DNA from 3 places in the Paenarthrobacter sp. AT5 genome. Region 3 is predicted to be linked to each of the others. Evidence: riboswitches for the same ligand, from Rfam matches in the RefSeq annotation. Region 3 holds a riboswitch; each other region holds the start of a gene.
What was found. A riboswitch is a leader RNA that binds a small molecule or an ion and turns the genes downstream of it on or off. The one in region 3 is predicted to bind cyclic di-AMP.
Positions count from the first base shown of each region.

Region 1: it holds a riboswitch for cyclic di-AMP, as region 3 does, so the genes downstream of both, RI444_RS22650 (M23 family metallopeptidase) here and RI444_RS03680 (hypothetical protein) in region 3, are expected to answer to the same signal.
Region 2: it holds a riboswitch for cyclic di-AMP, as region 3 does, so the genes downstream of both, RI444_RS20095 (hypothetical protein) here and RI444_RS03680 (hypothetical protein) in region 3, are expected to answer to the same signal.

Region 1 is NZ_CP136443.1:26,463-30,737, reverse strand. It holds gene RI444_RS22655 (TrkH family potassium uptake protein) at 1-1,276, shown strand, start outside; gene RI444_RS22650 (M23 family metallopeptidase) at 1,311-2,138, opposite strand; cyclic di-AMP (ydaO/yuaA leader) riboswitch at 2,142-2,315, opposite strand; gene RI444_RS22645 (SURF1 family protein) at 2,748-3,605, opposite strand; gene RI444_RS22640 (cytochrome c biogenesis protein ResB) at 3,595-4,275, opposite strand, start outside.
Region 2 is NZ_CP136441.1:4,319,820-4,324,094, forward strand. It holds gene RI444_RS20080 (alpha/beta fold hydrolase) at 1-546, shown strand, start outside; gene RI444_RS20085 (DUF6480 family protein) at 663-905, shown strand; gene RI444_RS20090 (ATP-dependent DNA ligase) at 913-1,980, opposite strand; cyclic di-AMP (ydaO/yuaA leader) riboswitch at 2,196-2,343, shown strand; gene RI444_RS20095 (hypothetical protein) at 2,348-3,643, shown strand; gene RI444_RS20100 (hypothetical protein) at 3,636-3,833, opposite strand; gene RI444_RS20105 (AEC family transporter) at 3,898-4,275, opposite strand, start outside.
Region 3 is NZ_CP136441.1:768,870-773,144, forward strand. It holds gene RI444_RS03670 (HAD-IA family hydrolase) at 1-95, shown strand, start outside; gene RI444_RS03675 (pyridoxal phosphate-dependent decarboxylase family protein) at 134-1,525, shown strand; gene RI444_RS03680 (hypothetical protein) at 1,622-2,461, opposite strand; cyclic di-AMP (ydaO/yuaA leader) riboswitch at 2,467-2,620, opposite strand; gene RI444_RS03685 (winged helix-turn-helix domain-containing protein) at 3,397-4,266, shown strand.

The DNA.
Region 1 (4,275 bases), on a different replicon from region 3:
GATTCTGCTCTTTACCGGGTTGCTGACGCTTCCGGCGTCCTCTGCATCCGGTGAGTCAACACCCTTGCACCAAGCCATGTTCACGGCCGTTTCCAGCGTCTGCGTCACCGGCCTGACCGTGGTGTCCACCGCCACGCACTGGTCCTTTTTCGGGCAGCTCGTCATCTTGCTGGGCATCTTCGTCGGGGGTTTAGGCACGCTGACGCTCGCGTCCCTGCTGGCGCTGATGGTCAGCAAGCGCCTGGGCGTGCGCGGCAAGCTCATCGCCCAGGAAGCCATGAACAACGCCGGAAGGCTCGGTGAAGTCGGTACCCTTCTCCGGATTGTCATCGTGACCTCCGTGGTCATCGAAGGGGCGCTGGCCCTCGCCCTGATCCCCCGGTTCCTGGTCCTCGGCGAGCCGTTCTGGCAAGCCGTGTGGCACGGTGTCTTCTATTCCATCTCGTCGTTCAACAACGCCGGGTTCACACCCCATTCGGACGGGATCGTCCCTTACGAGACCGACCTTTGGATTCTGGTTCCGCTGATGCTGGGTGTTTTCCTGGGCAGCCTCGGCTTTCCCGTGGTCATGGTGCTGCAGCAAAACGGGCTCAACTGGAAAAAGTGGAACCTCCACACCAAGCTCACCATCCAGGTCTCCCTTATCCTGCTCGCGGCCGGCGCGGTCCTGTGGGCAGTCATGGAGTGGGACAACGTCCGGACTATCGGTAACTTAGGGGCCGGTGAGAAGGTCATCCATTCGCTCTTCGCCTCGGTCATGACGCGCTCCGGCGGGTTCAACCTGGTGGACCAGAACCAGATGGAATCCACCACGATGCTCCTCACTGACGCGCTCATGTTCGCCGGCGGCGGCTCGGCCTCCACGGCCGGGGGCATCAAGGTGACCACCATTGCCGTCATGTTCCTGGCCATCGTGGCCGAAGCCCGTGGCGATGCCGACGTGAAGGTCTATGGCCGCACCATCCCCCAGGGCACCATGCGGGTCGCCATCTCGGTGATCGTCGCCGGGGCCACGCTTGTTTCGGTCGCCGCCTTTCTGCTCCTGCAGATCAGCGGGGCTTCCCTTGACCGGGTACTGTTCGAGACCATCTCGGCCTTCGCCACCGTAGGACTGAGCACCAACCTCAGTGCCGAGCTGCCGCCGTCAGGGGCGTACGTGCTGTCGGCGCTGATGTTCGCCGGCCGCGTCGGCACCGTCACTCTGGCCGCCGCACTGGCACTGCGCCAACGCAGCCAGTTGTACCACTACCCCGAAGAGCGGCCGATCATTGGCTAGCGCACCCCGAGGTGGGCGGTCTTGGCTTCCCGGGTCACATCCAGCCCTGCGGGTTCACGGTCTGCCCGTTAAGAAGCACCTCGAAGTGCAGGTGGCAGCCGGTAGAGGCCCCGGTCGTCCCGGCAGCGGCAAGCCGCTGGCCGGCGGCCACGGTCGCTCCGACAGAGGTTTCGATGGACGCCAAATGGTTATACGTACTCTTTAAGCCGTTACCGTGGTCCACCACAATCCTGTTTCCGCCCCCGTAGGCCGACCAACCGGCCTCCACGACCTTTCCAGCCCCGGCGGCGTACACCGCGGTCTGGCACGCTGCCACGAGGTCCAAGCCGGTATGTAGTTCCCCGGAGCCGCTGATCGGGCTGGAGCGGATACCGAACGGCGAAGTGACCGACATGCTGGCCAGCGGCGCGCCGAGCCGGGCCGAGGAAGCTGCGGGTGCAGAAGCAGCCGGTGCGGCTGCGGCAGTCTTTGGAGCTGCCGCGCCCGCTGCTGCAACCTGGGTCTTGGCCGGCAGTGGCAATGGAGCTTGCTCGGTGGTGACAGCCGGCCGTTCATAGCTGATGGATGCCCCGGCGGAGGCCTGAACCGGTGCACTGGAAGCCTTTGCCGCTGGGGCTTGCACTGCGGGACCGGTGCCGGTGGGGGCCGGGCCGGCATGGGCGGCGGTGAGTGAGGCGGTCAAAATCGCGGCGACGCTCAGCGTGGCGGCAGTTGCGACCTGTTTGCGCCGATTCCCGACCGGCCTGGCAGCTGGCACATCCCGGTGCTGCGGGACAGCCCGGGGAGTCGTTGCAGCGGCCGCCCGGGGGAAGGGACCGGAGGTTGGTTTTCGGCGCCGGCCATGGGGGGATGGGGAAGTCATGGGGGATCCTTTCGGTTCGCCTGCGAAGTTAGCTGTCGGGTTCGGGCCAAGGAAAATGCCCGGCCGCACCCCTGCGGCCACCTGGCCACCGACGTCGCGGCTTCACCCCAAGGCAGGCTGGCTGCCGATTCTGGGTCCTCCACCCCCGCCGTGAAAAGGGATAGTCGTTTGATACCACCGGCGGGGCTGAGCGTGCGGCATCAAGGGTTTTAGTACAGAAAAACCTGAACTAATAGTAGCTGCAAAGGCTCATCGTTACAATTTCGTGACACAGCGTGTGTGGTTCGGATGCTGGCGCCCGGGTCGCGTGCCTGCCTCCGACGCCCATGCCAAGCAACATGTGGGCGTCTTTTCAGATGAGCAGCTGATGGCATCAACGAACTCCACCTCCGGATGGTTCCGGTTCCCGACGTACCGCACACTGGGGCCCAGGTGTCGGGGCCCCGGTGCTGGAGAGCACCTCGGAACCAGCTACAGGGTCTGCTGGCGCCCGGAACGGGCGCGGTTCTTTCTGCGGCAGCAGATAAGCCCGGACCACCCACCCACCGGGCGCGGGGCTTCGGTACGACGGCCTGGATGCCGCTGTCGTCCTGCCCATTGCTGAGGGGTTTAGAGGCCCATCGAGTCCAGAAGAGCGTCTTCTTCTTCGGAGCCGGAGCGTTTGCGCCGGGATGGCGTCCTGGGCTGCTGAACGGCTTCAGCTGTGTCCGCCATGTCGTCCGGCAGGTCGCGTTCCTCGCGACCGATCCGGGCCTGTTGCCGTGCCATGTATCCGAAGCCGACGAATGCCAGGATCCCGAAGGTGATCCATTGCAGGGCGTAGGACAGGTTCGACCCTTCCTTGACCGCCGGTGCGGCGAGCTGCTGGGGGGTCACAGATGGTTGTGGGGACTCCGAGGCCATGACCCCGTAGCTGCCCGTCATGAGCGGGTAATCCAGTTGCATCTCGTAATTGGTCAGGTCAATGCTGGCCAGCTGGCCCTCAGGTGCGTCACGGCCAAGGTCAGGTTCGGACGGTTTGATCCGGACGACCGCCGCAACCTCTCCGGTTGGTGGGCCGGGCACCGCGTCGGGGTATCCGGGCCGGTCGTTGCCTATCGGCAGCCATCCTCTGTTGATCGCGATCGTCTCACCGGAGCTCAACCGGAACGGGACCAGCACCTCGTATCCGGCCGCGGAATTGTTGGGCCGGTTCCTGACGATTCTCTGGTCTTGCGCAAGGTACCGGCCAGTGACCGATACGGTCGTCCACTTCGCCTCTGGGTCGGCGACGGCGAAGTATGCGCGGGCGTCCTTGAACGGCACGGGGGCTTTGTCGTAGTTCTCCTGGACCCTGCGGATCTCGGTCACGGCCTGGTTCCGACGATCCATCTGCCAGTTCCCCAGTCCAATGCAGGCAGCGGCGAACAGTGCCGCCATCAACAGGAAACCGGCCCAACGCCAGGACAGCAGGAACCTATACGCCACGGGATTCCTCCTGGAGCTGCCACTGCCCGGCCAGCATTGCGCGGACTGCCGTCGCTTCGGCGGCAAGACGGTGGTCCTCGCCGCGGGCCAGGAGACCGTATTCGACCATCGTCCGTCCGTCATCGTGGGTTCCGGCGCGGACCCAGACCCTGCGGCGGTTCACGTACAGCGAGGCCATCAGGCCCGCAACTGCCATCACCGAGAAGACCAAAACGCCGGTCTGTCCGGGGGTGCTGCGGATGTCCACGCCGATGTAGCGTTTGAGGCCATCGAAGCTGATGCTTCCCTTGCCTTCGGGCAGCGTGTACGTGCCGCCCGGTGAGAGCGTGATGCCCTTGGTGGGCAATTCCCGGCCGTTAAGCTGGGTCAACCCCTTCACATCGAGGTTGTAGACATTTTGCGGTACGCCGGTGTCCAGGCCCAGGTCGCCGTAGTAGGAATTCAGGTTCAGCTGGGGGTTCAGCGGATCCGGGTCGAAGCTGTAGGCAACGCCTTCCTCGTTCTTGATGGCGGAAGGCAGGAAGAATCCCACGAAACCCAGTTGCGACGGACGGGCATCCGGAACCTTGACGACAACCGTTGAAGTGTAGACGCCATCGTTCGGGATGGCAACGACGGGGCCACTGAATGCTGTATCGCCGTTGCCGTCCCGGACGGTGATGACCGGTGC
Region 2 (4,275 bases), 1.1 Mb from region 3:
CCGGACCATCAAGTCACGGCCGAGGAATACGGGGCCTTCATTGCGGAGACGCTGAAAGCGAAAGGCATTACCTCCTACGTGCTGGTGGGCCACTCCATGGGTGTGCAGTTCGCCATCGAGGCTGCGCTTCATGCACCGGAGCAGGCCTCGCACGTGGTTCTGATGGGTCCCGTGGTGGATTCGAAGCACAAGAACGTACGGCGGCAATCGCTGGCCCTCTTCCTGGATGGGCTCCTTCGCGAAAGTCCGTCCTCCAACTGGATCGTCGTCTCCGACTACTTCCTGTGCGGCCCTCGCTGGTACCTCACCGAGCTGCCCGTGATGATGGAGTACCCCACCGAGAAACGACTCGGCCTTGTTGGGAGCCCCGTGCTGATCCTGCGCGGCAGCCGCGACCACGTGGCAGGACCCGAATGGTCGCTGCGGCTCTCCCGCGCTGTTCCCCAGGGCAGGCTGGTGGAGATTCCGGGGGTGGGACATGTGGCCCAACACATGAGGCCGAAGACCGTTGCGGACGCCATCCGGAGCTTCGTCGCCGCAACGTAGGACCGTACGCAGGCATAGCCTCACGACGGCGGCACGCCCCTTGTTGCGTTGGACGGGACACGGTTAGGCTGGCAGGGCAAGCCAAATAGTAAGTTTGCTTAGAAAGGGGTTTGACCATGACCAGCTATGACCCGGAAGACGATCCGCAGACCTTCGGAGTGTCCGGCGCGGCCGAGCCCGACAGCATCCACGAGGACCCGGACATGAGGCAGGACGAAGACCGCGATCCCGCCGCATCAGCGAACCCGGATCCGGACAACGGCAACGTCACAGGGCTTGAACCCGGCGGCGGAGTACCCCCGGGAGAAACGCCTCCAGCGGAAGACAGCATGAGCATGGACCAAGGGCACGAGGAATAGAGCTCCCCTAGTGCAGCTTGAGGATCTCGCCGAGGTTATAGTCGGCCGGCTCCTCCAGCTGTGAGTACGTGCAGCTTTCAGGAGTCCGGTCCGGCCGCCACCTGCGGAATTGCGTGGTGTGCCGGAACCGGTCTCCTTCCATGTAGTCGTACGCCACTTCGATCACCAGCTCGGGCCGCAGAGGAACAAAAGAAAAGTCCTTGCCGGCACTCCAGCGGCTTTGGGCCCCCGGCATCCTCGAACCAACCGCCGCTCCGGTTTCCTGGCTGGCCCACTCTCCCCAGGGGTGGTCCGCGATCTCCACCTGGTACGGTTCCAACTCGGCCACCAGCGCCTTCCGCTTCGCCATGGGGAAGGCGGCCACCACTCCAACGTGGTGGAGTTTGCCGGAATCGTCATAGAGCCCCAGCAGCATCGACCCCACGACGTCCGCCGTCTTGTGCCAACGGAAACCGGCCACCACGCAGTCCGCCGTCCGTTCATGCTTGGTCTTGAACATCACCCGCTTGTTCGGCTGGTAGGTACCGTCGAGCGGTTTGGACAGCACGCCGTCGAGCCCTGCTCCCTCAAGCTGCACGAACCATTCCTGTGCCCGCTCAAGGTCGGTGACCGCAGGCGTCACGTACACGGGCGGCTCGGCATCGGCGAGCGCCTTTTCCAGCGCAGCACGGCGCTCGGAGAACGGCCGGGCAGTGAGGTCTTCGTCCCCGAGGGCCAGGAGGTCGAACCCGACGAAGGAGGACGGCGTCTTCTCTGCAAGCATCCGGACGCGGCTGTCGGCGGGGTGGATGCGCTGCTGCAGTCCTTCGAAGTCGAGCCGGTTGCCGGAAATAAGGATGATCTCGCCATCCACCACGCATTTCTCCGGCAGGTTCTTCTTCAACGCCTCCACCAGCTCAGGGAAGTACCGGGTCATGGGTTTCTCGTTCCGGCTGCCCAGGATGACGTCATCCCCGTCCCTGAAGACGATGGTCCGGAACCCGTCCCATTTGGGTTCGTAGTGCCCAACCTCAGGAATGTTGGGCACGGATTTGGCGAGCATGGGCGAAACGGGTGGCATCACGGGTAGGTCCATAGCTCATGTCTACCGACCGGTAGACGCCGAAAGCTAGTGCTCACCAGGGATATGTGGACGGTGTGTGGCGCGTCCGTCCGTCAGCGCGGGCGCTGCCGGCCCTCATGTACCGTCCGTTACATTAATGTGACTTTACTTCCCTGCTGCTGTAACTTCGTAGGGCGACCCGTATCTCCGCTGGGCCGCTTCCGGGCTGACGCCGAGCTCTGCCGCATCCCGGAATCCCGCCAGACCCGCGGCAGAGACGGGGGACCCAGAGTTCCCGGGCCTGTTCCCCGCAGGCCCTTGGGGTGAAGCCGCCACGTGCGGCCGGACGGCCTCGTCCGAACCCGACAGCTAACCTCGCAGGCGTTGAGAGGCAAACACCATGTCCCCAACCATGGATCAGCCGCGCCGTGCCCAAGGGGACGGCCAGCCCACCAAGCCAACCGGACGCCGTCGGGCCCAGCCCAGCGGTCCGGCCACCGAAATGGAAAGCACGACGGCGGCACCCGCCACCGCAACCGACCCCACCGCTGCGCCCATGACACGAGCGCAGCGTCGGGCGATGGAACGCGAGCGCGCGGCCCAGGCAGTCGTGGCTCCGGAAGCTGCACCGAGTGCAGAGTCCGTCTCCAAAACCCCCGCTGAATCCCCCACCGAAGAGCCGCGCACCGAAGCCATCCCGGTAGTTGCCGCTCCTCCGCGCTCGGAGTCCACTACGCCCGGGCCGCCCACGGCTGCCATCCCCGTGGTGAAGGCCACGCCGGCGGAGCCTGCCGCTGAGGCCGAGCCCGCGACTGCCGCTATTCCGGTGGTTTCGGCGCACGTTGCCGCCGAGGCCGGGACCGCCCAGCCCAAGACGCCGGCCCGGATCGCCGCTGACGCTACAGCCGCCGCCGGACTGGCCAGTCGCAAGACCGCCCGGGGCCAGCACGACGGCGCACGCCCTGCGGCAGGACGAGCCGCTGCAGGACGCAATGCTGCGAAGTCGGCCTTTGGTTCCTTTGCTTCCTCATCCTTCACCAAGGAACCCCACGCCGTCCTGACCAAGGCAGCGTCCGTGAAGACCATGAGCCAGCGCATGGCGGTGGTCGCCGGAGCACTGGGCCTGGTCCTCACGGTGGGAACGGTAAGCCAAGCCATGGACCTGCCGATCTTCGGCCAGGACACCCAAAACCAGGCCAGTGGCGCTAACAATTCCGGCGAAGGCCGGGCAACGGGCTCGGCCACTCCTGGCCCGACGCCGTCCTACTCCACCGCGTCCTCGACGTCGGCCGCTACGACGGATACCGGGCAGTCCGCAGTCGAAGCAGCCTCTCCGGCAGCGGCAGCACCGCCGTCGTCCACTCCGACGCCGCAGGTTTCGTTGGCCGACCCCAAGTGGGTTCCGTCCAACGCCCCTTCGGCCGTGGTTCCGGTACCGGGCGTGACGTCGCCCGTTCCGAGTCAGCCGGCACCGCCGTCGGACAACATCACGGCGCCTTCGCCCAGCACGACGCCTTCAACGACGACGACGCCAACCACCACCCCAACGCCCACGCCGACGACGACGCAGACTTCCAAGCCGCGGCCCAGCGACTCCCCGAAGCCGGGCTCCGACCCTAAGTCCAGCGCACCGACGGAGGCTCCGAGCTTGGACGTGGACGGCCTGCTCGACGCAGCCAAGGGGGTCCTCAAGTGAGCACCCGCATGCCCCGCACCACTACCCACATCGGCTGGCACGGCCGGTACTGCTGCAGCAGCCGGACGGCCACTTTCCGCCATCGGATGGGCCGCTGGAGCCACCAGCGGTTGCGCCGTTTCTGACGGGCGCCGCAAAAAAGCCAAGAAGGCAGGGACCCGGCAAGGGTTCCTGCCTTCTGTTCTGCCACCTGACTGTTCTGCCACCCGGCTCTTCTGCCACCCGGCTCTTCCGCCCCCGGGTCACGTGATTCGCTACCCCAAGAGCCAGGCGACCACCAGCAAGGCCCCCACGCAGAGCAGTGTGGTCAGGAGGATGACGTCGCGCGCAACAACAGTGCCGCGGCCGTACGGGGAAGCGAAAAGGAACACATTCTGTGCCGTGGGAAGCGCACCCATGATGACCAACGCCAGGAGGTGCTGCCCTTCGAGCCCGAAGACGAACCGCCCCAGCGCCCAGACCACCAAGGGCATCCCCACGAGTTTCAGGAGCGTCGCCACCACGGTTTCCACCCGGCCGTCGCCCTTCTGCAGCGGAGCGCGGCCCGCCAAGGACATCCCGAAGGCGAGCAGCACCATGGGAACGGCAGCTCCGGCCAACATATCGATGGGCCGCTGGACCAGTTCCGGAAC
Region 3 (4,275 bases):
AACCCGGCATGTGGCGGATTCCCGACTACTCGGCGGTGACCGTGGAGACCGTGAGGCACGACGACGGCGGCCACGTCATCACGCTGACGTTCTAGCCCTGTTCCACCCGGCCGGGCGGGAGTAGGCTGTGCGCATGTCTGCGTTGCCGGAGGCATACGGTGCTGCATTGGAGCGTGCCATGGTGCACGCCACCAATTGGCTCGCGTCGGTGCCCACCCGTTCAGTCCGCCCACAGTCCGACGCCGACCAGGTCGCCGCAAGCATCCTGCCGCGGCTCCCCGACGAACCTGCTGATGCCGCCGCCGTCGTTGATGAGCTGGCTGCACTGGCCGAACCGGGACTGATGGCCATCCAGTCCGGACGTTTCTACGGCTGGGTCATGGGCGGCACCTTGCCGGCTGCCATGGCGGCGGATTGGCTTGTCTCCGCGTGGGACCAAAACGCGGGCCTGCGCTTTGCCACCCCGGCGGCGGCAGCGATCGAGGAGTCTGCGGCCGATTGGTTGCTTGACCTTCTGCACTTGCCCGCCACCTCCGACGTCGGCTTCACCACGGGGGCCACTACCGCCAACTTCGTCGGGCTTGCCGCGGGAAGGCAGCACCTGATGGACGAGGCCGGCTGGGACCTGGAAGGCCTCGGCCTGTCCGGGGCGCCGAGGATCACGGTGTTCGCGGGGCGGGAGCGGCACGCTGCGGTGGACCTCGCTTTGAGGTATCTGGGCCTGGGGACATGTGTTCCCGTGGACGCAGACAGGGAAGGCCGGATCCTGCCCGACGCGCTCGATGACGCCATGGGAGAGCAACCCGGCCCGGCGATCGTATGCCTCCAGGCCGGCAACCTGCACTCGGGCGCCTTCGATCCCATGGCTGACTCCATCGGAGTGGCCCGCGACCGTGGTGCGTGGGTCCACGTGGACGGCGCCTTTGGTTTATGGGCGGCTGCGAGCCCGAAACTGCGGGAACGCCTGGCAGGTGTGGAGCTCGCCGATTCCTGGGCCACCGATGCCCATAAGACACTCAACGTTCCCTACGATTGCGGCCTGGCAATCGTGGCCCGCCCCGAAGCCATGAGGCGTGCCTTCAGCGTTCATACGAGTTACCTGATAGCGACGGATGCCGGGCCGGGGGACCCTTTCGAGAAAGTTCCGGAGATGTCCCGCCGCGCCCGCGGTATTCCGGTGTGGGCTGCCCTGCGCCAATTGGGCCGGAACGGTGTCATCGACATGGTGGAGCGGTTGGCCGAGAACGCGCGGGCGCTCGCTGACGGCCTATCCTCGATCCCCGGGGTGGAAGTGCTCAATGACGTGGTGTTCACGCAGGTATCGGTGAGTTTCGGGAGCGACGAACGGACGCGCAGGATCACCCAGCGGCTCATGGCAGAAGGCGCCGTGTGGATGTCAGGGTCTTCCTGGCAGGGCCGGAACATCCTGCGGATCTCCGTCAGCAACTGGTCCACGGACGACGCCGATGTGGCGGCGTCGGTGGAAGCAGTCCGGCGTGCGGTGGAGCAGGAACCCGAAGCCTAGTTAAACGCCAACGCCGCCCCCGGTTCCGCCATCCGCTCCTGTAGGTACTGGTGCGTGTGGCGGCAACGGGAGCGGCTTCTCAGGCAACGTCCGGGTTTAGTACCAGTTGTTGGCCAAGTGGAATGCCAAGGCTGCGGACGGCGAACCGTAGCGTTCCTTGATGTAGTTCAGGCCCCACTTGATCTGGGTCTGGTAGTTGGTCTGCCAGTCAGCACCGGCGGAAGCCATCTTGCCGGCCGGCAGCGACTGGACAATGCCGTAAGCACCGCTGGAAGCGTTGGTGGCAGTGGTGCGCCAGTTCGATTCCTTTTCCCAGAGCGTGTTCAGGGCGGTCATTTCACCCGGACCCCAGCCGTAGTTGGCCAGGATGCTGGCAGCGTAGGCCTTTGCGGCGGCAGGATCATCAATGGCCTTGGGGGCTGCAGCGGCGGCAGCAGCTTCTGCGGCAGCCTTGTCCGCAGCGGCCTTGGCGGCGGCGTCGGCTGCAGCCTTCTCTGCTGCTGCCTGGGCAGCAGCAGCCTGCTCGGCGGCGGCCTTGTCAGCTGCGGCCTTTTCTGCGGCAGCCTTCTCCGCAGCAGCCTTTTCGGCGGCGGCCTTGGCAGCTGCGGCCTTTTCAGCAGCGGCGCGCTTTGCGGCCTCAGCCTGGGCGGCGGCTTCAGCGGCAGCGTTCTCGCGGGTCTGCGGGTCCACCTGGACCGAAGCCTGGGTCTGTGCTGCCTGGCTCATCTCCGGAAGGTTGAACGTGGCGTTTGCGGCCTGCCCGAGCGATGCAACGCCCAGCGCGGCTGCGACGACGCCGGCTGCTACCGACATGCGGTGGCCGGTCCTACCCTGGCGGGCAGCGTTCTTCAGGACATTCTGCGACTTGGTCAGGGGAGCGTTGTTTTCGTCACGGTGACGCGCCTCATGGCGCGACTGATCCTTGAATTCAGACATGTGTGATTACCTCTCAGCGCCTGCGGAGTTAGCTGTCGGGTTCGGATGAGGTCATCCGGCCGCGCGTGTAGCTGCGGCTTCACCCCAAGGGCCGGCGCAATGCCTGGCCCGGAGACTCTGGGTCCCCCGTCTCTGCCTCGAAATCAGAACGGAACTCCGGGAAGTGGCAGAGCTCGGCGCATCCCGGGTGTGGGCCAAGGTTGGGGCGACCCACTCGTTCGACGGTACAGGAGGTTCAAGCGAAAGTCACATTTAGGTAACAGAGATCACGACGCCGGTGCGTCGCCTTGCCGGATTCGCCGCGGTGGGGATGTGCCCCAAGGAAGGGCGGGGCAGGATGCGCCACGGCGCCGCGACAATCGGGGGCACTGAGGCTGCGCGGGGGTTCGCAGGTGGCGTTCGGAGCTTTTAGCAGATTGGGAGCCTGAATATCGAGCCTGGCGTCCACTTCGATTGGACAGCATCCGTTTCAGATCGTGAGATTCCGCTGGTCGGGCGCTCGCGGGAATCCAGAGGGGCATCATGCCCCTTTGGTCGAAGAAAGTTCAGTCAGAACGCAATATTTCTGTCCTTAACCGAACAAAACCGCATTCATTTTTGCGATCCGCTGAATTGTGATTTGCGGCACAATACTCGCGCTTATCTCAGAATGTGGACGTTTCCGCCCTTTGTTACTTGCGTGTTGTCATTGTTACGTTGCACACTTCCAATGTGAACAAGAACTCAACAGCACCTGCAGCCGCAGCAATCTTCTCCAGCACACCCGCTGGCGACGAGTCCCGCTGTTGTCGAATGCAAGCCTAACTTCCCACCCCAGAAAAGTTTCAGGCATTCGCCCCCTAGCCCACCGTTGGGCGCCCCTCCCCAAATTCATTGCGGGGACACCAGCATTCGAAGCCGCGATGACGGCTATTCACTTTTGAGGTAAGCACTCCATGTCAGTTGCATCCGGATACGTCCACATCTCCGTCCGTAACGCCAACAAGGCCGCTTCCAACGCCGGCCTCCGCCCCGGTTTCGGTAACCGCCCCGGTTACGCACCCGGTACCCAGGCTGCTGCCCAGCAGGCTCCGGGCTACGTTCCCCAGGGCTACAACCCGAACTCCTACGGACAGTTGCGCGCCGTGCCTGCCGCTACCGAGCCCGCCGCCATGACGGCACCCACTCCGGTGGTGGCCCAGTCCGAGCGTCTCCGGCCCGTGGCCAATGACAACGTAGCCCGCGGATTCGTGCTCTACATGGGCATTGACGAAGAGACCGCAGCTGCTGCCGGGACCTCCATTGCCAAGCTGGCCCAGGAAATCCGTGCTTACGCCCAGTCGCTCGTGACCGGCGCGGAAAGCTATGCCGCCGTCGCCGTTGCTCCCGCCAGCGCACCCGGGTCCGCACTCGACGTCGTACGTTCCACATTCGGTGACCCCACCGTGGCCGCACGCCAGCGCACCGAAGCCGCACGTCCTGCGCCCCAGCAGGAAGCGCGCCCGTCCGGCGTGCTCATCGACCTCGCCCGCCGCGAAGTCCACCTCGACGGCGAATCGCTGAACCTGACGTTCAAGGAATTCGAACTCCTCAACTACCTCGTGGAGAACGGCACCCGCACGGTGGGCCGTGACGAGCTCCTCGAAGGCCTGTGGCGGAACGCCGAGGAAGTCCCCAACGAGCGCACCATCGACGTCCACATCCGTCGTCTCCGCTCCAAGCTGGGCCGCCTCGCCAACACCGTCCGCACGGTCCGCGGCCAGGGCTACCGTTTCTACGAGCACCCCGAGGTCATTGTCTGGGCCGCTCCGGAATACTCGATCTGATCCTGTGAC